DNA from 3 places in the Paenibacillus sp. GCM10027627 genome. Region 3 is predicted to be linked to each of the others. Evidence: predicted binding sites of a transcription regulator. Region 3 holds the regulator's gene; each other region holds the start of a gene.
What was found. Region 3 encodes LexA, which represses DNA repair genes until DNA is damaged. Its sites were predicted from a motif close to CGAACATATGTTCG; they were not measured.
Positions count from the first base shown of each region.

Region 1: a site for LexA is predicted at 5,279-5,292, ahead of ruvC (crossover junction endodeoxyribonuclease RuvC). Genes of this name have one in related genera too.
Region 2: a site for LexA is predicted at 2,477-2,490, ahead of recA (recombinase RecA). Genes of this name have one in related genera too.

Region 1 is NZ_JBHTHB010000002.1:351,623-359,264, reverse strand. Features, by position in the region: gene pheA (prephenate dehydratase) at 1-507, shown strand, start outside; gene ilvE (branched-chain-amino-acid transaminase) at 549-1,430, shown strand; gene ACFQZE_RS09665 (LysM peptidoglycan-binding domain-containing protein) at 1,634-4,309, shown strand; gene ACFQZE_RS09660 (BofC C-terminal domain-containing protein) at 4,486-5,160, shown strand; gene ruvC (crossover junction endodeoxyribonuclease RuvC) at 5,363-5,866, shown strand; gene ruvA (Holliday junction branch migration protein RuvA) at 5,863-6,486, shown strand; gene ruvB (Holliday junction branch migration DNA helicase RuvB) at 6,507-7,511, shown strand; gene ACFQZE_RS09640 (SpoIID/LytB domain-containing protein) at 7,565-7,642, shown strand, end outside.
Region 2 is NZ_JBHTHB010000001.1:1,255,599-1,263,240, forward strand. Features, by position in the region: gene rny (ribonuclease Y) at 1-385, opposite strand, end outside; gene ACFQZE_RS05805 (regulatory protein RecX) at 570-1,343, opposite strand; gene recA (recombinase RecA) at 1,347-2,399, opposite strand; gene ACFQZE_RS05815 (competence/damage-inducible protein A) at 2,638-3,888, opposite strand; gene pgsA (CDP-diacylglycerol--glycerol-3-phosphate 3-phosphatidyltransferase) at 3,967-4,542, opposite strand; partial or broken gene ACFQZE_RS05825 (30S ribosomal protein S12 methylthiotransferase RimO) at 4,539-4,712, opposite strand; gene ACFQZE_RS05830 (YajQ family cyclic di-GMP-binding protein) at 4,814-5,305, opposite strand; gene ACFQZE_RS05835 (helix-turn-helix domain-containing protein) at 5,334-6,269, opposite strand; gene ACFQZE_RS05840 (DUF3388 domain-containing protein) at 6,288-7,055, opposite strand; gene ACFQZE_RS05845 (DUF3243 domain-containing protein) at 7,218-7,469, opposite strand; gene ymfI (elongation factor P 5-aminopentanone reductase) at 7,574-7,642, opposite strand, start outside.
Region 3 is NZ_JBHTHB010000001.1:713,526-721,167, reverse strand. Features, by position in the region: gene metH (methionine synthase) at 1-1,886, opposite strand, end outside; gene ACFQZE_RS03430 (acireductone dioxygenase) at 2,029-2,571, shown strand; gene ACFQZE_RS03425 (HAD family hydrolase) at 2,626-3,414, opposite strand; gene ACFQZE_RS03420 (hypothetical protein) at 3,442-3,948, opposite strand; gene ACFQZE_RS03415 (DUF896 domain-containing protein) at 3,991-4,185, opposite strand; gene ACFQZE_RS03410 (LysM peptidoglycan-binding domain-containing protein) at 4,375-4,749, opposite strand; gene lexA (transcriptional repressor LexA) at 4,907-5,533, shown strand; gene ACFQZE_RS03400 (hypothetical protein) at 5,604-5,975, opposite strand; gene ACFQZE_RS03395 (endonuclease/exonuclease/phosphatase family protein) at 6,037-7,245, shown strand; gene glnA (type I glutamate--ammonia ligase) at 7,408-7,642, opposite strand, start outside.

The DNA.
Region 1 (7,642 bases), on a different contig from region 3:
TTTTTAAGGCAGAACATGCCTCATGCGGAGACGGAGCATGTAAGCAGCACCGCAGAGGCGGTCCGTATCGTGCGCGACAATCCGGGGGCGGGAATCGCCGCGATTGGTACCCGTATTGCCGCTTCGAACAACGGGCTCGATTTGCTTGCGACGGAAGTGACCGACCATGACAACAATTACACTAGATTTATGCTTGTAGGCAACGAGCCTTATACGGCCCGCAAGTCGGACCGGATCAAAACAAGCATTTTGGTGACGTTGCCGGAAGATTATCCGGGCGGCTTGCATCAGATGTTGTCCGCTTTTGCTTGGCGGCGCATCAATCTGTCGAGAATCGAATCGCGTCCGACCAAAAAGAAGCTGGGCAATTACTATTTTTATATCGAAATAGAAATGTCTTTGGACTCTGTGCTGCTGCCTGCGGCATTGCAGGAAATCGAAGCGATCGGATGCCAAATCCGCGTCATGGGCTGCTATCCAAGCTTTACTTATGAGCAGTTGCTGTAGGTATTAATTTTTACATACATTTCGGAGGTGTGAAGCAAGGTATGGCACAGCAATGGATTTATTTGAATGGGGAATATGTTGCAAAAGAAGACGCAAAAATTTCAGTTTATGATCACGGCTTTTTGTACGGGGACGGCATTTTTGAAGGCATTCGCGTTTATGACGGCAATATTTTTAAATGCAAAGAGCATCTGGATCGCTTGTACGATTCCGCCAAATCCATCATGCTGGACATTCCGCTGACGTTTGATGACATGCAAGACGCGCTAGTGGAGACGATTCGCCGCAATGAACTTAGAGACGGCTATATTCGCCTCATCGTGTCCCGCGGTCCCGGCAATTTGGGGCTCGATCCGAGACGCTGCCCTACCGCGTGGGTGATCATCATCGTTGAGCAGCTTTCCATTTATCCGGAAGAGGCCTACAAAAACGGACTTGTATCGGTTTCGGTTTCCCAGCGCCGCAACATCCCGGATGCGCTTAATCCGAAAATTAAATCACTTAACTATTTAAACAATATTTTGGTGAAAATTCAGGCGAACCTTGCCGGAGTGGGCGAAGCGATTATGCTGAACTCGCAAGGGTACGTGGCCGAAGGCTCTAGCGACAACATTTTTATAATCAAAAATGGTACGGTTTACACCCCGCCTTGTTACGTTGGCGCGCTGGAGGGCATTACCCGGGCCGCCATTATGGAGCTCTGCGAGAAACACGGCTATAAGCTGAAGGAAGAGCCGTTTACACTCCACGATGTGTATGTTGCGGATGAAGTGTTTTTTACAGGAACGGCTGCTGAAGTCATTGCGGTTCGCGAAGTGGATGGCCGCACGATTGGCTCTGGTCAGGCGGGACCGATTACGACTCATTTGCTGCAGGAGTTCCGCAATATAGTGAAAGTGGATGGAGTAAAAGTGTTTGAATAGTTGATTGTGAAAATAGAGAAGGTCAGCCGGAGAGTTCCGGTTGGCCTTTTTTTGTTGCGCGAAAAAGAAAGATTTAGGATTAGCCCTCTACTTTTTTGGGATGTATTTTTTACTAAAGTGGAGACACTCGCCTATGTTCTGCATAGGATGTAAAGATTGATAACTGGCTATAGCCCTAGAACGTGACAGGAGGTCATCGGCGAGTGAAAATTCATATGGTCAAAAGTGGCGATTCCTTATACTTCATTGGCCAGAAGTACAATGTTTCGCTTGAACAAATTTTGGCGCTTAATCCGGGTGTTGAAAATCCGGGCGCCCTAGAGGCTGGGTCGAAGCTGAGAATACCGTCTACCCATCCCGCGCAGAACGGAGTGAACGGAATGAACATCATGCATCAACATATCGTGAAGCAAGGCGACACGCTTTGGAAGCTGTCCAAAGCTTGGGGAGTTCCCCTTGCAACCATGGTACATGTCAATCCGCATTTAAAAAATCCAAATGTGCTGCTGACTGGAGAAATTGTAAACATACCTAAAGCGGATACCGTTGTCCCGCACATGACAGCCCAGCATCATACCGGTCATCATTCAACGGGCCATCATTCCGCCGGGCACCACGCACAAGGGTATCATGCACAGGGTCATCACACACAAGGACAGCACGCACACGGGCAGCATACAGCAGGCAAAACGCCTAATCATCCGCTTCATCCTACTTCTATTATGCAAGGTGTACAGGGTATAGTCGGCAAAACGTTTACGGGATTGGCTGCAGAAAAAAAGAATACGGCGCCGCTGGCAGCGGAGAAAAAGCCTACAGGGCCAATCGTATCGCCTGTTCCTCCGGCCCCGGCTCCGAAGCCGCCTGCCGCTAAGGTCGAGCCTCTAGCGAAAAAAGAAGAACCTATAAGCAAAAAAGTGGAGCCTCTTGCGAAAAAAGAGGAGCCTATAAGCAAAAAAGTGGAACCATTGGCTAAGAAAGAAGAGCCGATAGGCAAAAAAGTAGAGCCGTTGGCAACGAAAGAGGAGCCAATAGGCAAAAAAGTGGAGCCGCTATCCTCCAAAACTGCTCCTTTGTCTACAGGAAAGACGGCTCCGTTGTCTAAAGGAAAAACGGCGCCACTATCCACGGAAAACGTCGCACCGCTTAGCGGCGGCAACGTAGCTCCGCTGTCATCAAACGTTGGAGCGCAAGGAACGGGTGGCAATGTAGCCCCGTTGTCTTCTAATGTCGGAGCGCAAGGAACGGGTGGCAATGTAGCTCCGTTGTCTTCCAATGTGGGAGCTCAAGGAACGGGTGGCAATGTAGCTCCATTGTCTTCTAATGTGGGAGCGCAAGGAACGGGTGGCAATGTAGCTCCATTGTCTTCTAATGTGGGAGCGCAAGGAACGGGTGGCAATGTAGCTCCGTTGTCTTCTAATGTTGGAGCGCAAGGAACGGGTGGTAATGTAGCCCCGTTGTCTTCTAATGTTGGAGCGCAAGGAACGGGTGGTAATGTGGCTCCGTTGTCTTCGAACGTTGGAGCGCAAGGAACGGGTGGCAATGTAGCTCCATTGTCTTCGAACGTAGGAGCGCAAGGAACGGGCAATGCAGCTCCATTGTCATCCAATTTGTCTCCGCTTGGAGGCGGCAACGTATCGCCATTGTCGTCTAATGTTAGCCCGCTGTCGTCCAACGTAGCTCCTTTGGCTAATACGTCTCCTTCAGCAAAGATAGCTCCTTACGGCAAAAAAGTTCTGCCTTCTGAGAAGGCAAAAGAAACGAAGATTAAGCCGTCTAACTCGGAATATATACAAAGTGTGGATTTATTCCATCCATATGGAGTGCCTGCTAATCAGGCATCCCTTTACGGTCATGAGCAATTCGCAGATGCTTCCACAAACATGTATCCGTACTTTGGTGCTGAGCAATCTTATTCGCCGTATGGGAATGCAGGTTCTGGCTTTGTCCCGTATAGTGAGCCTTACCCGGTTAATCCGTTTAATTGTCCGCCCGGTCCATTTGTAGGTTATCCGGCTCCTCCGTTGTTGCCTTATGCGGCAGATCCGGGCTGGGGATATGCCGGAAACAATCAGATTTCGCCTTCGGGAAATGTGCCGAATACGTCCAATCCGGGCGTATCGCCTTACTCGAATACGATCAATCCAGGTGTGTCTCCACTTTCGAATTTGTCCAACACAGGGGTATCGCCGTTCTCGAACACGTCTAATCCTGGCATATCGCCTTATTCGAACACGTCTAACCCAGGCGTATCGCCTTACTCGAACACGTCTAATCCTGGCATATCGCCTTATTCGAACACATCCAATCCAGGCGTGTCGCCACTCTCGAATTTGTCCAACACAGGGGTATCGCCGTTCTCGAATACATCTAATCCCGGCATATCGCCTTACTCGAACACATCTAATCCCGGCGTATCGCCACTCTCGAATTTGTCCAATACAGGGGTGTCGCCGTTCTCGAATACGTCTAATCCCGGCATATCGCCTTACTCGAACGTATCCAATCCCGGCGTATCGCCGCTCTCCAACGAACACAATGCGGGAGCGATTACGACAGGAGGCGTTTCAGGATATTCAGCCGAATACCCGCCTGCAGGGTTCGAAGATTATTCTAACGGTTATCCGGCCGGATACCCCTATCCGCTTTGGTCCGATTATTCGGCTGCGAATCCCTCGCACAAAAAAAATGACGATTGTGGCTGCGGCGGGAAGCGTGAGGATGAAATTAACGGCTCATTAAAAAACAAAACGGGTTCATCTAAAGCCAATTCAGCCAAACCTCGCAAAAAAGCCAAAAAAGCGGTTATCCGCACGGTAGCCCCTCGTCCAAAACGAAAATCTACTTCAGGCAGCAGCAGGCCTTGGCTTAATCAGTAAACGATGACTTGAATGGATAATCCAATTCAATAAACTTTCTTTTTTGCCGGTACCTATTTGGGTGCCGGTTTTTTTTCTGTTCCTTTTTTTATGTAAAACCGTCCCCAACTATTATTTTGAATAATTATACATCATTGGTGCAGACTATCAGAAAACGTAATAAAGGGGTCTTCCTCATGATGACATTCAGCTTGTGGAAGCAATTGAAACGTCGCCTTCGCCGCACTAGAAGGCCACTATGGACGCTTGGGGGCATCGCCTTTTGGCTAATGGTAATTGCATTATCAGCCGGTGCGGCTGTTCAACTGCCAGTTGCGGCGTATGCGCAAGGCCACGAATCTGAAGCGGCGGACAGCATGCTTTTGCCCCAGCAGCCATCGATAAGCGAGCTTTTGAAAGAACGGGACAAAAACGTTCAAGTCTTGCTGCAACGGCAATATGTTTGCGGAGAAGAATTCGAAGCGCTGGGCTCGATGAATACGAAGGACATTATACAGCTTTTGCGCGATCATCCCGATTTCAGCGCGAGCCTGAACAAGGACCCGGAACAGGTTGTTTTGGTGCAGCGAATCGAGGACTTGTCCGACTATTGCAAATCGCATGCCTATTTTGGCGTAGACCGATTTGGCAATTTTACTTTGTTTGACGGAGAGCCAAGGAAGGAGAAGGTGCTGCGCACCTTCTTTCAACTGGACATCCGGTTTATGGAGAGCAGCTTGCCGCAGCATAAATTGGAGCGTTTGACCCAAGGAATACGGGTAAGCGACATGGACGAGTTCAACAGTGTATTGTCTACTTTCAGTGATTATGCAGTGAACCGAAATGAAATAACGAAGCCACTTCTTTATTAGCCCACGATAAATGGAAACAATCAGATTTCCCTTCATGCAAGCGGCAGGTCAAGAACTTCATTGGAAGTTCTGGCTTGCCGCTTTTTGTTTTTGGAGAGGGGCTTGTTCACAGAAACATCAAACGTCCGTTCTCATTCTCGGTAACTTTTGCTATAATGGAGGGTAGGCATTCATAAGGCATGTTTTGTTAGGAGTTGGCGATTTGCGCGTTCTTGGAATTGACCCGGGCATAGCGATTGCGGGTTTTGGTTTTATAGATAAAGTGGGGCATAAGCTGACAGCGGTACAATATGGAGCAATTCAAACGGAAGCCCATACGCCGGCAGAGAAGCGGCTTGTACAAATTTATGAGTCCGCAGGTGCGTTGATGGATCGGTACAAGCCGGATTCCGTGGCCGTTGAGAAGCTGTTTTTCAATCGAAACGTCACGACGGCTTTTGCGGTAGGCCAGGCTCGCGGGGTCATTATTTTGGCTGCCGCGCAGCGGGGACTTCCGGTTGCGGAATATACGCCGCTCCAGGTGAAGCAGGCCGTTGTTGGCTACGGCAAGGCGGAGAAGCGTCAAGTGCAGGAAATGGTCAAAATGTTTTTGAAACTGTCGGCGATTCCGAAGCCGGACGATGTGGCGGATGCGCTTGCAGTTGCGATTTGCCATGCCCATTCGGCCGTGTTGAGCCAAAAAATAAACGAGGTGAAACGGCTGTGATCGATTTTTTACGAGGGCCTGTTGTACATATTGAAGCCGAATATGTCGTTATGGACGTTAGGGATGTAGGGTATCGCGTGTTCACACCTAGTCCGTACGCATTTGCCGGCAAAGACGGAGCGGTGACCGTGTTTATTCACCATCATGTAAGGGAAGATGCGATCTTGCTTTTTGGCTTCGAATCGCGGGAGCAGCTCCATCTGTTCCGCAAGCTGCTTGACGTATCGGGAATCGGACCGCGCGTTGCGCTTGGCGTATTGTCGGCAGGCAAGCCGGAATCGATCGTTGCCGCCATTCAGCAGGACAATCTTGCTTTTTTGACGAAATTGCCTGGAATTGGAAAAAAGACAGCTCAGCGAATGGTGCTCGATCTCAAAGACAAGTTATTTGGCGCCGTGCCGCAAGAAAGCTTGCTTTCCGTGTCGGGCTTTACAGCTGAATCCGGCGAAGACGGAGCGGGGACGGCAGCTTGGAAGGAAGCCAAAGAGGCGCTGGCCGCTCTTGGGTACACGAATGCGGAGCTGGATAAGGCATGGAGCGGGCTTAAAGACAGCGTGAAGCCGGACGAAACGGTTGATTCCCTCATGAAACGGGCGCTGCAACAGCTCTTTAAAGGGTAATAGAAAGGAGGGGAACGAATATGGATGACCGGATCGTTTCCGCAAGCCTGATGATGGACGAGCATGCCGTCGAGCTAAGCTTGCGGCCTCGCTATTTGGCAGAATATATTGGACAAACGAAAGTGAAAGAAAATTTGACGATTTATATTGAAGCTGCGAAAATGCGGAAGGAAGCGCTGGATCATGTCCTTCTTTACGGCCCTCCGGGACTTGGAAAAACGACGCTATCCAACATAATCGCCAACGAACTAGGCGTCAATCTGCGAACGACTTCGGGACCGGCTATTGAAAGACCTGGCGATCTGGCTGCTTTGCTCACCAATCTGCAAGAAGGCGACGTCCTTTTTATCGACGAAATTCATCGGCTGCACCGTACGGTGGAGGAAGTACTCTATCCCGCAATGGAAGACTTCGCTCTCGATATAATGATTGGCAAGGGGCCGAGCGCACGCTCGGTAAGGCTCGATCTCCCGCCGTTTACGCTTATTGGCGCCACAACGAGAGCAGGACTGCTGTCGGCTCCGCTGCGCGATCGGTTCGGCGTAGTCAGCAGGCTGGAATTTTATACGGTTGACGAGTTGTCTTATATCGTCTCCAGAGCGTCGGAAATATTGGACGTAACCATCGTTGGCGAGGCCGCTGGCGAAATCGCGATGAGGTCAAGAGGGACGCCGCGAATCGCAAACCGGCTGCTAAAACGGGTAAGGGATTTTGCACAAGTAAGGGGAGACGGCGTCATTACGCATGAAATAGCCAGATCCGCGCTGGAGCTTTTGCAGGTCGACCCGATGGGGCTGGACCATATCGATCACAAAATGCTGTATGCCATGATGACAACCTTCTCCGGTAGGCCGGTGGGATTAGACACGATAGCGGCTACGATTGGCGAAGAAAGCCAGACGATAGAAGACGTTTACGAGCCTTATTTGATGCAGATCGGTTTTCTGCAAAGAACGCCAAGAGGACGGATCGCAACGGACAGCGCGTACAATCATTTGGGACTTCCGTTACCCAAGCGCCCTTAACACTTAACCTTTGACGAGAAAATGTTCAGCAAGCGTGAGAGGAGAGAACCATCATGACCTACAAAAGCCTGACTACAGTCAAAAAGGTTGCCATTACAGTCATTGCCTTTTTACTGCTTTTTTCGACGTGG
Region 2 (7,642 bases), 540 kb from region 3:
TCTGCTCTTGCGTTTCTTCGATTCTTTTCTCCTTGTTGGCTACCGTTTCTTCTTTGCGTTCTAGCGCCTCTAATTTTTTATCCAGCGACTCTTCTTTCTGTAGCAGGCGTCTCTCTAGACGTTGCACTTCATTGCGCCGCTCGCGGATGTCCTTTTCAGCTTCTGCACGTAGTTTGTGGACTTCGTCCTTTGCCTCAAGCACCGTTTCTTTCTTTTGCGCTTCCGCTTCCTTCTTCGCATTTTCTACGATTTGAGCAGCGGCTTGCTCAGCGCTAGAAATTTTGGCTTCAGCAATCGACTTTCGATAAGCATAACCAATCCCAAAGAAAATTACGCCAACAAGGATGCTAACCAGAATCAAGATCCAGATGTTTACATCTCCCATCTTGTTCACCTCCTTGCTGCATACACCAAGGCTATTGCTTGGGATGATATTAGGTTTTTTAACCGGTTTCCATACCGTTTCATCGTGTACCATTTTGACGAAAAAAAACGCTTTGAATCAACTTTTGGAAGAAAACCTGATTCAAATAGAAAGGAATACAACCTCATTTTAGCTTTACATAAAATCAGTTGTCAAGCAAAACGCCATCATCTTCCTCATCGCTCTGCTCAGCTGAACGTAAGTCCAATCCTTTTATCGCCTCTCTGACGATATCGCCAGGAAAGCCTCTCCTGAGCAAAAACGCCATTAGTTTCATTCTTTTTTGTTTGGCTTCGCCTTTTACGGAGCGACATTTTTTTTCGGCGAGCTTTATGGCGGCTTGAAGCTCGCTCCCGCGATCCAGCCCGGATAGAGCCTCAGCGGCTATCCCTTTGGGCACTCCTCTTTGCTGCAGCTCCTGCTTAATCATAAGCCTGCCTTTTAAGCCGCTTTGCATCCGGCTTGCCGCGAACTGGCGCGCATATTGTTCATCATCCACAAGTTGTTCGCTTTCTAAACGCTGTACCGCATATTGAATACTTTCTTCCTCAAACTCTTTTCTCGCCAAATATTGCGCGATCGCCTTGCTCGTTCTTGGCTTCGCCCCTAAATACGCCACAGCCTGTGCATAGGCCAAGTACCGGCTGTTCTCCATGCGGATTTCTTCAGCTTGCCGAATGGTTACGAATTGCCCCTTCATTAAGCGAAAGCGGATCATAATATCCTCATGTACGGCTATCTGCGGCAACTCTGCCTCCAAATCGGCAAAAATTAAATAAGTACGCTTCTCCTTTTTATCGCGGCGCACAGCCTCAATCGTCCATCCCTCGCCATAGGCTTCCAGCTCTTCATCCTTCAATCCCGCCATTCCTTCCTGCAAAAACAGCTTCGCCGCTCTCAAAGAGAGCGGCGAAGCCATCTATTAATCTTGATCTTCAAATTCATCCTCGTCTTCGTCATCCTTGGAGAAGTTGGCCGGAGAGGCCGTAGCCGACAGGTTGCTTGCATCACGGATTAGCTTTTCAATTTCGCCGGACATTTGAACATGGTCTTTCAAATATTGCTTCGCATTTTCCCGGCCTTGTCCAAGACGCTCGCCATTATAGGAAAACCAAGCGCCGCTCTTTTGGATAATGTCCATTTCAACGCCGATATCAATCAAGCTGCCCTCTTTGGAAATTCCTTCGCCGTACATAATATCGATTTCCGCTTGTTTGAAAGGAGGCGCCACTTTGTTTTTAACAACCTTGATTCTCGTACGGTTGCCGACCATATCGTTTCCTTGCTTCAGCGTCTCAATACGGCGCACATCAAGCCTAACGCTGGAGTAGAATTTAAGAGCCCGTCCGCCTGGAGTCGTCTCCGGGTTGCCGAACATCACGCCAACTTTCTCGCGCAATTGGTTAATGAAGATCGCGATCGTCTTCGATTTTGCAATGGCTCCCGATAGCTTACGAAGAGCTTGAGACATCAAACGCGCCTGAAGACCTACGTGAGAGTCACCCATATCGCCTTCGATCTCTGCCTTAGGCACTAGCGCCGCTACAGAGTCTATAACGATAATATCGACTGCTCCGCTGCGCACAAGCGCCTCTGCAATTTCAAGCGCCTGCTCGCCCGTATCCGGCTGCGACAGAAGCAACTCGTCGATATTGACGCCAAGCTTGCTTGCATAGAGAGGATCAAGCGCATGCTCGGCATCAATAAAAGCGGCTTGTCCGCCGATACGCTGAACTTCCGCAATGGCGTGGAGAGCGACAGTCGTTTTACCGGAAGATTCCGGTCCGTACACTTCAATAACACGGCCGCGCGGCAATCCGCCAATGCCAAGTGCAATATCTAGGGCAAGCGAGCCGCTTGGCACGGTCTCTACTTGCATATGTGTCGATTCACCCAATTTCATAATGGAGCCTTTACCAAACTGCTTTTCGATTTGACGAAGAGCATTATCTAAAGCTGCGCGACGATCCGCCAACTTACCCACATCCTTCACGATTAATATTAATCTATTAGTATGATACCTCATTTTTTGCAGGTTGCCAACCTTTTTTTCGAACACACATTCGTATTTTTTACTAACATCACTCCTTAGGCATATAGACATAAAAAAACCGCAGCAAAGTAATCTTCGCCACGGTTCTTCCGATAGTTAATCCTATTATAGCCGCCCCTTCGACATTTGACAACAGCGAACACCGAATTTTTTGCGACGACTATTCGTCCTTCAAAGCTTGCCACAGACGGAACATGGCGGCTTTGACAGCTCGCAGCCGGATCATGGAACGCCCCCCGCTTAGATGAGTCGTATGGACAACCGTCCCTCTTCCCCGCTCCGCAATTGCAAAATAAACAAGACCTACCGGCTTGCCCTCCGATTCAGCCGGACCTGCAACACCCGTCAGCGATACGCCGAAGTCAGCGTCTGCCAGCTGCCGCACATTTTCCGCCATAAGAGCCGCGGTCGACTCGCTAATGGCTCCAGGAGCGTCCTCGCCCTCCAGTTGCGACATCGGAATGCCAAGCAGCTTGTTTTTCATAACATTGGTATAAGTGACGACTCCTCCGGCAAATTCGCCGCTGCTGCCCGGCACGTTTGTAATCAGCTCCGCGAACAGCCCCCCGCTACAGCTTTCTGCGCTGGCCATGCGCCGTCTTGAGCTTCTAAGCAGCTTAACGATAGCCACCTCGATCGGAACGTCCTCCTGGGCATACAAATGAGCGCCGACCCGCTGCTTTATATCCGCTACGGTAGCGTCAATACGGGAGCCCGCCTCCTCTGCCGATTTAGCCTTTGTCGAGACTCGAATCGATACTTCGCCTTCCTTGGCATAGGGCGCAATGGTAGGATCGGACTGCGCTTCAATCAAATCGATCAGCTTCGCCTCCAAAGTCGACTCGCCGATGCCCACAAACTTCAGCAAACGGGAAAACAGCGGCCGCTCCTCGCCCATAATTTCTCTCAGCCATGCTTGACCGGGGCCACCGAGCATCGGCTTCATTTCTTTTGGCGGCCCAGGCAGCAGCATATAATATGTGCCATCCGCTGCAAGCGCGTTGCCAACCGCAAGTCCCGTTTCGTTCATAAGCGGCAAGCTGCCTTCAATGAGATTCGCCTGGCGCTTGTTGCTCTCCACCATCTCTATCCCTCTGGACGAAAACAACGTTTCAATCGCTTCCATGGAAGGTCCATGAATTTCAAGCTTGCGATTCAAATAACTTGCGAGCACATCTTTGGTCAAATCGTCCTGTGTAGGTCCAAGTCCTCCCGTAAACACCAGCAAATCGGCACGGCTTCTGCCAACTTCTATTGCGTTTAACAGCCGAGCCGCATTGTCGCCGACTACCGTTTGAAAATAAACATCAATTCCGAGCTCCGCCAGTTTTTCCGATATAGCCTGCGCATTTGTATTGACGATCTGACCCAGCAGCAATTCCGTGCCTACTGCAATGATTTCCGCTTTCATCCTAATGACGGCCTCCTTTGGGGTATCCTCTTACGATAGGCAAAAGCACTCTTCCGCATACGGAGGAGTGCTCTTTGTTTATTCTACAGGTATTAGATGTTTATTTTTCACAAAATAATCAATGCCGGAATAAACGGTAATCGCTGCCGCTACCCAGCTTGCGATCAGGTCAAATGGCACGTCGATTAAAACAAACGGGAAGTTATTGAGAAGCAGCGCGATAATCATTGTAATCTGAATCGCCGTTTTCCATTTTCCCCAAGCGCTCGCGGCCATAACGGACCCTTCCAGCAAGGCAATTTGTCTCAGTCCGGTAACCGCAAATTCGCGGCTAATAATAATGATCGCGATAAGCGCGTTCAGCTTGCCCATTTCGACCAAAGAAATAAGAACAGCGGCTACGAGCAGCTTATCCGCGAGCGGATCGAGCAGCTTTCCAAGATTCGTGACGATTTTGTTTTTGCGCGCGATATAACCGTCGAGGCCATCGGTGCTTGCCGCGATAATAAAAATGATCGCTGCTACAATTTGATTGTAAGTAATCTCAAAATCGGCGAACCTCAAAGAGCCAAGATCCAGCTTGATAAGCAGGAAAAACATGATGACGGGTACTAAGAAGATTCTTGCCAGCGTTATTCGATTCGCTAAATTCACTTAATTCCCTCCCCAGACAGATCGAACTCGTATGCGTGCGTTACACGCATCTTCTGAATGGAGCCGATTTCAGCACGACAATTGGAGATAAACATTTCACCATCAATTTCAGGGGCATCATACATGGATCTGCCCACGTAGATATCGCTGCGTCCGTCATATCGCTCCACTTACACTTTCAATTTCCTTGCCGATCAAATCAAACTTTATTTCTTTTAAAAATACAAACTCGCTAAGACGCACCAAATTCACTTCGGTCTCGCCATGAAACCTAACGATAGTTGGTGAACTGGAGATCCACAGGCAAATCCGCACCTCTAAGCAAAGCGATGACCGCTTGCAAATCGTCGCGGCTTTTTCCTGTTACGCGGATCTGATCACCCTGAATTTGGCTTTTCACCTTCAGCTTGGAATCGCGAATCAGAATATTGATTTTTTTGGAGACGTCCTGCTCAATTCCTTGTCTCAGCTTGATGCGCTGCTTGACGGTTCCGCCGGAAGCGCCCTCAACTTTGCCGTAATCCAAGTTTTTAATCGGGACACCGCGTTTAATCATTTTGGTTTGCAAAATGTCAATTACGCTTTTCAGCTTGTAATCGTCATCCGAGCCGACTACGAGCTCGTCTTTCTCCAGCGCAATGCTGCTTTTGCTTCCTTTAAAATCAAAACGAGTTTCGATTTCCCGCTCCGCTTGTGTAATGGCATTGGCTAATTCCTGCATATCCACTTTGGAGACAATATCAAAAAAACTTTCCGAACTCATGGCTTACACTCCTTGCTTTCAAATATCGTTATTCGCTTGTAATGGATTCTCCCGCACCATTATTTTCCGTTCCCGGCGTAGGTGTCGGTGTAGGCGATACCGCTCCGCCCTCCGCTTGCAGCGGATTAAGCAGCAGCTTTTTGGAAGTTGCGCGGTCGCCGTCCGGAACGATAACGCCATCTACCGAAACTTCAACCAAGTCGGCACGGCCTACGTTAATATAAATCGGCTCCGTTGTAAGCTCGTAGCTTTGAATTGCCCCGTCTTCAGCGGTCGTATAAAAAAGCTTTTCCCCAGAAGCGCTGCCGGCTCTCACTTCAACCCAGTTGCGGCCGCCGCTTACTTTCAGATCAATCTTATGTACACCGCCAGGGGGACCAATATCGTATTTATCCGCTTTGCCCACTTTGCTGCTGAACGTAACTGTAGCAGGCGCTTGTGTCGACGGAGTTGGCGTAGGCGGTACAGATGCAGAAGGCGTGCTTGTAGAACCTCCGCTTGTTGGCTCCGGAAGCTGCGTATTTTCGGTAATTGGCGTTTCGTCGGTTTTTTTGGTTGTTTCCGAATCCTTGCTAAAAGCATAATACCATACGAGAACGACGATTAAAATGAGAAAACACCACATCAGCAAGCTAAACCCGATTTTTCCGAACCGGTCGGAAGTGCTGGATCTGACCTTTCTCGGTTTCCTGACGGGAATAGCTTCTGCGGATTGCTCCAATACCGGAGCGGCCGGAACCTCATGCTGGTAAAGGCGCAGCACTTCTTCCGGCTCAAGGCCGACCGCCTCGGAATAGTTTTTAACGAAAGCTCGAACATAGAAGGTGCCGGGCAAAATGCTATGATCACCCGTTTCCAAAGCTTCCAAGTAGCGCTTTCTAATTTTGGTCAGTTCTTGTATTTCATCAAGCGATAAACCGCGTTCCTCTCTTGCCTTTCGAAGCAATGCGCCTAAATCAGACATCGAATGGGCTCCTTTCCTCTAAAAGTCGTCAGTATAGTTGGCTGTAAACGATTCGTAGGAGATTTCTTCATCCGGCGTATTTCGAAGCTCGATAATAATATCGAAATGACTATAGTCATAATGAGATTCCTTCACGAAAATGTCGGGATGCTCGATTACTTTAGTGGATGGCATCGCCATAATTTCCTGCAGCAGCGAATAATGCTTTTCATTGGAACGAATGGTGCTGACAATCCCGTCAATAATATAAATATTGTTAGGCTGCATTTCTTCCTCGCTCAACTGGCTGCGAACCGTTTGACGAAGCAAAGTAGAAGAAACGAACGTCCACCGCTTATTGGAGCATACGCTTCCTGCGATAATGGATTCCGTCTTTCCTACTCTCGGCATTCCTCTTAGTCCAATAACCTGATTACCGTCGCGTTTAAACACCTCGCCAAGAAAATCGACCAAAATACCTAGTTCATCCCTTACAAAACGGAATGTTTTCCGATCGTCGGAATCCCTTTCAATATATCGTCCATGCCGCACGGCCAAAATATCCACGATCGTTGGAGTGCGCAGCTTGTTAACCGTTATGTTGTCCACCTTTTGCAGCATTTTGCCGAGCAGCTCGATTTTTTCATCGTCGTTTGTTTGCAAAAGCATGCCGCGAGTGCGGTCTTCCACACCGTTAATGGTCATGATGTTAACTTCCAGCATACCAAGCAGAGAAGCAATATCACCAAGCAGACCAGGGCGGTTCTTATGTATTTTGTATTCCATGTACCACTGCTTTGTTTCCAAGGCTGTCACCGTCCTAAACTTGTATGATAAATAGAATAATAACAAAAATCAAGTTATGTATACCATAATCATCTATTCTACAATTTTCGTCACAATCCTGCAACGATGCGAAACATTGCAGAAAAGCCTCCCCTTAGGAGGCTTTTCTGTTACTTATGAGTGCTACGATTTTTCGGCGAGCCTAACCATCAGTTTTGCCACAGTTTGTCTCTCCGATTCGTCGCCTACATCCCACAATTCCTTCAAAACACGCTGCTCTTCATTTTTGGGATCGACTTTTTCATCGAGGAAAGATCCGATCTCGAACGCCAGTTTAGAAATGGTGTCTTCAGACATCCCGATTTCTTTTGCTTGCGATACGCGCTCCGCCAAAAAATGTTTCCATGTCGTGAAGTTTGAAAGGACAGTTGACATGCCTCTTCGCCTCCTAGTGTAGTGTGGAAAAGAATCATCAACAGTCGTTATTTTGCACATGGAGAGACAAGTTTATACGGACGGATGCAAGCTTCTGCCGGCTCCTAAGTATGCCAGCCCCCGTTCGGGCTAATAATTTGACCTGTAATATAAGATGATTCCGGCAATGCCAA
Region 3 (7,642 bases):
AGCCGCTCCTCCAGCGTCAGGTTCGAAATTTTTTCTTTCTTTTCTACCTTCTTATTACGGAACGCCGCTACAAACGCCGCGAGCGTGTCGTCGGTCGTATTGTAAATCAGTTCTTCCGCCAGCTTACGCTCCTCATCGGGAATAGATGCGTATCTTTCCAGCTTCTCCGTATTTACGATAGCGTAATCCAATCCCGCTTTGGTCGCATGGTACAAATAAACGGAATTCAGCACTTCCCGGCCCGCATCCGGCAAACCGAACGAGATGTTGCTAAGGCCAAGAATCGTTTTTGTTTTTGGAAACTTCTCTTTAATCATCCGTATACCTTCGAGCGTCTCAACCGCGGAACCAATATACTGTGGATCGCCGGAGCCGACAGGAAACATATTCGGGTCAAAAATAATATCTTCAGCATTAATGCCGTATTTGTTCACAAGCAGGTTGTAGGACCTCTCCGCTACTTCCAGTTTGGCCTCGCGGGAGACGGCCTGCCCTCTCTCGTCAATCAGAATCATGACGACTGCTGCGCCATAACGGTGAATGAGCGGAACGATTTGTTCAAACTTTGATTCGCCGTCCTCTAAATTAATCGAGTTGATAATGGCTTTTCCTTGCGAATATTTTAAACCGAGTTCAATGATATGATCATAGGTCGAATCCAACATTAAAGGAGCTTTAATTTTTTTAACGACTTGCGGCAAAAATTGATGGACGGCATACGCTTCGTCGATATCGGTGTCCTGCAAGTTGATATCGATAACATGCGCGCCTCCCTTCACTTGTGAACGGGCGATTTCCGATGCCTCGTCGAACTTTTCTTCCTTAATGAGGCGCTTGAATTTCCGCGAGCCGGAAATGTTAGTTCTCTCCCCGATCATAATCGGGCGGTTGTCGGCTTCAATAAACACGGTATCAATGCCCGATACCGCATCAGAATGGCTTCCCATTTGCGTACGCGGCGCATACTTCGCCATCGTCTCGGCCATTTTGCGAATATGTTCCGGCGTCGTGCCGCAGCAGCCGCCTGCGATGTTCAACCAGCCCTGCTCTGCAAAAGCGGCTAATTTGGCAGCGAGCGATTCTGGCGATTCGTGATAATGGCCGTTTTCATCGGGCAATCCCGCATTGGGATAACAACTGACGGAAGTATCGGCAATTTCGCTTAACGTCCGAATATGGTCGCGCATAAATTCTGGACCGGTCGCGCAGTTCAGGCCAATGGATATCGGCTTCAAATGCTCAAGCGAAATATAAAAAGATTCGATCGTTTGTCCAGCGAGCGTTGTTCCCATCGGCTCAATCGTGCCGGAAATCATAATCGGCAGCTCTTTGCCCAGCGTTTCAAAAGCGTTTCGTATCCCGATGCTGCCCGCTTTTACATTAAGCGTATCTTGCGAGGTTTCCAGCAGCAGCGCGTCAACATCAGCCTCAATTAGCGCAAGCGCCTGCTCGTAATAACTTTCGACCAACTCGTCGAATGTAACGCCGCCGGTAACGGACAACGTCTTGGTCGTTGGGCCAAGCGCCCCCGCAACAAATCTCGGTCTGTCTGGAGTGCTATATTTATCTGCCGCCACTCTCGCAAGCTTAGCCGCAGCCAAATTGATTTCCCGCGCTTTCTCCGGAATGTCGTAATCCGCCAGAACGACGCTGGTCGCACCGAACGTATTCGTTTCCAAAATATCGGCTCCAGCTTCCAAGTATTGCTCATGTATCGTTTGAATGACATCCGGACGTGTAAGAACGAGCATCTCGTTGCATCCGTCTAGTTCCGGTCCTCCGAAATCATCCTCCGTTAAATTAGCCTGCTGAATCATAGTGCCCATGGCGCCGTCCAAAATAAGAATGCGCTCCTGGAGCAGCTGCTGTAAAGTCGCTTTCGACAATTTGCTACACCCTTCCCGAAATCGTTACAAAATAGTTTATCAGAATCGTTATGCGCTGAAAAGGAAGATCCATCGACATTGGAACTCATTTGATTTATAATTATTATATCATTTAATTTCTATTGGAAAAGAGGGAATGATCATGGCTGAAATTAGAATTCGCAATACCGAGGAACGGATTCAAGGAGAACAAAATGTCCGCGCATTTTTGGAGAGCCAGGAAGTACTTTACGAACATTGGAATCCTAGCAAGCTTTCCGAGGATTTGAAAGATAAATTTGTATTGTCCGATGAAGAAAAGGGACAAATTTTGTCTACGTTCGACGCGGAAATTCGTGATCTGGCAGAACGCCGCGGCTACCGCACATGGGATATCGTCGCATTGTCCGATGCCACTCCGAATTTGGATGAATTACTTAAAAAGTTCGAAAATGTCCATACACATACCGAAGACGAAGTACGTGCGATTACAGCCGGACGCGGCATTTTTATTATTAAAGGAACAGACGATGTCGGTTACTTCGACGTAGAATTGGAAGCTGGAGACGTCATTTCCGTGCCAGAACATAAGCCGCATTTCTTTACGCTTATGGAAAATCGTCAAATTGTGGCCGTTCGCCTCTTTATTGAAACAGAAGGCTGGATTGCACATCCTTTCGCTGACGCCGCATTCCAATCGAAATAAAGCGAAAGCCCCTCGAAATCGCGCAAAAGCGCCTGACGAGGGGCTTTTTTTGTTCTACTGTTCCAAAAGCTGAAGCAGCTCGTTTAAGTTGGAAATTTCAAATGTCGGCACAATTTCGTCGTCACGAACCATGTCATGACGGTTTATCCAGACCGATGTCATGCCGATCGTATTGGCTCCCAAAATATCGGTAGTCAGCTTGTCGCCAACCATAATGCCATGCTCGGGCTCGATTCCAAGCTTGTCCAATGCATGCTGGAATATAGGAGCGGCAGGTTTGCCTTGGCCAAACTCTCCGGAGATAATAATGTGGTCAAAATAAGGGATCAGTGCAGGCACGCCATCCAGCTTTTCCTTTTGCAAGTCAGGCGAGCCGTTCGTCAGCAAAAGAAGTTTATATTTGCCCTTCAGCTTGTCCAAGACAGCAAACGTTTCATCGTAAACAAATGGTCTAGAGCGTCTTTCAGCAGGAAATTGCTCCGCCAGCTTGGCGCCAAGCTCTTCATTGTCTACGCCTAGCGCTTTTAATCCTTGGGTCCATGCCGCCTTGCGGTATTCCGGGGCAAGCTTCTGAAGCTTGCGGAACTCTTCTTGCTCTCCGCCGGAGAAATGAGCCCATAGCCCCTCAAAAGGGTTAATGCCGATCATTTTCGTAAACGGAAAGGTTTCGTACGATTCGTAAAGCGCTCTCGCTTCCTTGCGTACAGCTTGCTCCAGCTCCTCCGCGTCGACGCCTGCCGCCTGCGCACCCGCTAGGCAAGTCGTTTCGAACGCTTCCTTCACGCTGCGGTCATCCCACAGCAAAGTATCGTCTAGATCGAATAAAACCGCTTGCTTGGCCATCTTGGTTTCGACTCTCCCTTATTTATGTTATTTCTCTTCGAAGGAAATGCCGTTTGCTGCGGCAAAACCCTTCAGCTTCTCCGCCATTTCATCCGTTTGGAAACGGTTCAGCAATCTAGAAAACGTCCAGCCCGCGCCTTTATTCGGCATTACCGTCACATATCCGTCTTGAACACGAATCGCTTTAATTGCATCAGCGCTAAGCCTTCTGTCTCCTGAAAAACGACGGGTTTGCACATAGTCTTTGCCGATGGTCAAATAAGGCTTGCGCAAAAAGAAGATTAGAGCAAGCAGGAAATAGGCGCCAATCGTCACCCAGTACATCGTCCCGGTTTCAAATTTGGGGCTCGTTTGAGAGATGAAAATGTAAGCCACAATAAACATAATCAATAGAATCGGGAAAACAAAATTTCTCCCGGTAAACCGGGCAGACTTCTCGGCGTTAAAAACAAGTTGCCCGCCTCCCTGCTTTTTGCGAGTGTGGTTCACTTTGCTCATATTTTTGCGAACTTTGCGTTCCCATGAACGTGACAATATCTTTTCCTCCTTGTAATAACAACTAGACGAACACATAGCTTAGTGCTTTATATTGTCCTCTTCGTCCTCGACATATTTGATAGTGTCCAACTGTTGCCTAAAGTTGCGCTTAAAATTGTTTAGATATTGCTGCCTAAGATCATCCCGTTCCTTTGTTTCCTCATCTGTAAGGCCAACCGTTTTATTTTTCCGCGACAGCTCGTTAATTCGCGCGATTATTTTGTCGATATCCACTTCTGTTTCCACTCCTCTCTAGCTGCAAACACGCTACTCCCTATTTTGACTTTTTAAAGGATGCATTGTCAAGGTATCGCAGCGGACAAGCGGAACAAATAGGCAATAAAAAATAGAGCGAGACAGCCCATTATTGGACTGCATCCCTCTATTCATAAATTCAATGAATTATTCCACTTGAAAAGTAAGTCAAAAGTCCGGAATAATGAGCTTCTGCCCCGGCTTAATCGTTGCGTCTTCTAAGTTGTTCCGGTTCTTTATCATAAAAACCAGATAACCGGTATCATTGCCCTTACTGGCGAGTTGGTTGGCAATCCCCCACAAGGTGTCCCCGCTCTTTACGGTTACGATGCTTTCGTTTTCATGAAGCACGTTTGATCCCGAAGCGTTAATACCTATTAATAGAAAGCTTGAAAACAATAACGCAGCCAACAATAGGCTGGCAATGACTTTTGCCCCATTCCTCTTTAAATGACGAATAAAATGCATGGCTATATTAGGTCTATGCTCTCTGCTGTTGTTATTATGTATTGAACGGTACGAGCTTTCATTTATCATCATCATATTCAGCACCCCAAACATTTGTTCTGCTATTACAATAACACGAACAAATGTTTGCAGTCAATCTTAAATACGAACATTTGTGCTCAGAACTTATGTTTGTACGAACGGCGGTTCTGTGTTATAATTTGACACAACTATACGAATGGAGTTGATACTAGTGTCGAAGCTGTCCAAACGGCAAAATTCGATTCTTGAATTTATTAAGCTGGAAGTTCGGGAGAAGGGTTATCCGCCCTCCGTTCGGGAAATCGCGGAAGCCGTAGGCTTGCTGTCCAGCTCTACTGTTCACGGACATCTGGACCGTCTGGAGAAAAAGGGATTTATTCGTCGGGACCCGACCAAACCGCGGGCCATTGAAATATTAAGCCAAGATGGCGATGGCGAAGACAACGTTATTCCATTCCCAGTCGCACAAGTGCCGATTGTAGGCAAGGTTACGGCCGGCGTACCGATTACGGCGACGGAAAACATAGAAGATTATTTCCCTCTTCCTTCTCACTTCGTTGGCGACAACAATGTATTTATTCTTAACGTCATTGGAGAGAGCATGATCGAGGCCGGTATCCATAACGGCGATTACGTCATTGTCCGCCAGCAGCAATCCGCGAACAACGGAGATATTGTTGTAGCGATGACGGAAGATGACGAAGCCACTGTTAAAACCTTTTACAAAGAAAAAGATCACATTCGGCTTCAACCCGAAAACTCTACTATGGAGCCGATCCGGCTGCATAATGTTACGATTTTGGGCAAAGTCATCGGCCTTTTTCGCGATTTTCATTAGCACAGACAAAAGCAGGGTGTTCCGCAGACTGAAGTCGGCGAAACACCCTGCTTTTTCTATTAGCCTGAGATTAAATACGGCGAAACCCGATAGGCAAAATGCCGGTAGCGCGAATACGGCGAATTTCGCGTTCGGATAAGAAGCGGTCCGAAGAAATTATTGACTCCACGTCGCCGCCGCGAATCAGATTGTCCAGGATGCGAAGATTCGTGTTGCCGCGAAACACTCTAAAGGCTCCACGGAATCTCGTTCTGGAAAACACAACTAAAGTTGCGCCTGCTCTTGGAGAAAAGAATTTCAAGCTTTCAATTCCGTCCAAAATCAAATCCGTATTCCGAATGCCAAGATTGCCTCTTAATATTCTCCGGCGTCCTCGGAAATTTTCATCGGAATAAACCGTCAGCCTGGGAAACGATTGCGATACTTCTACTTCCTTGCTCATTGCTTCATCATCCTCCTTTATTTTGCTACTTAATATGATATGTACGAGCAAATTCGTTGGAATGGATGAAATGGAAAGGTTGATGCACATTTTCATAGAGTGCCTTGTGTTATATAATTGTATGGGCAGAAATATAATCCATTTTTATAAAGCAGATCCGAGAGGGGTTTTTACCATGGAAATAGGGACAGTAAAACGACCGAATCGATATAAATGGTTGAAACGAATTGGGAGTGCAGCAGCAATACCGCTTGCCTTTTTGGCCGCTTTTCTTATTTACATTACCGTCATGGACTATAAACCTGCAGCTAAGGTGGAGCTGCTTTCGGTTGGTCCGAAAAGCGCTGATCCATTAGACGCAAACACTTCTTTTACAATTACGACCTATAATATTGGTTATGCCGGGAACGATCAAGGCCAAGATTTTTTCATGGATGGCGGCTCCATGTCGCGGTCTAGCAGCCAAGGACAGACCGATCGAAATCTATCCATAATGGCAGATTTTCTTAAGACAACCGGTTCTGACATTTACCTGTTGCAAGAAGTCGACAAAAATTCTTCACGCAGTTATGGGATTGACGAGGTCGACTATCTAAGTCAGTTTTTACCCCATTATGAGCATGTTTTCGCGGCAAATTATCGTGTTCCTTGGGTTCCGGTTCCTGTCTTTAAGCCAATGGGAAAGGTACATAGCGGATTGATGACTTCATCAAAGCTTAGCGTCGGCTCCAACCATACGCGTTATGATTTGCCAGGCAAAGAAAGTTGGCCTGTTCAGCAAATGGAGCTTGACCGTGCTTTTATTGAAACCCGAATTCCCGTCAGCAACGGCAAAGAGCTTATTATTGTCAATCTGCATCTGTCCGCTTTTGACAAGGGTGGCGCTATTCGGAAAAAACAGCTGAATTTTTTGTCCTCCTATATCGAACAAGAAATGAAAAAAGAAAATTACATAGTCATAGGTGGAGACTGGAATCACTCCTTACCCGAAACTGATCCAGCAGCGTTCCCTTCTGAACAAGAATGGCCGGAATGGCTGCAACCTTTCCCGGAAGCATTTACGCCAGAGGGCTTTAATTGGGTAGTCGATCCCAGTATCCCTACCGTCCGCACTTTAGATAGGCCCTACAAGGAAGGAACAAACTTCCTTGCTGTAATAGACGGCTTCCTCGTTTCGCCTAACATTGATGTCGCTGTCGTTGCAGGCCACGATCAAAAGTTTACAGTCAGCGACCATAATCCGGTAACGGCTACTATGCGATTGAAGTAGCGAGTTTGCCCAATACATTTTGATCCCGATCAAAAATGACGCTATGTATTTCCCCCCAAAAATCTTCCTCTGAAACGATACGAAATAAAAATACCGGGCCAACCGATGAAGTGAAAAACTTCTACGGTTGGCCCGGTTTATATATTGTAGCTATATTCTTTATTAATAAAGAGTCAAATACTGATCTCTTTCCCATTGATGCACTTGGGTTCTGTACATATCCCATTCGATTTCTTTCAGCTCATAGAAATGGGCCAAAGCGTGATCGCCTAGCGCCTCGCAAATGATGTCGCTTCTCAGCATTTCATCCAGCGCTTCCTTCAAATCGACTGGCAAGCTTGGAATGCCTGCGTCCAAACGCTCTTCTTCCGTCATGATGTAAATGTTGCGATCCGTT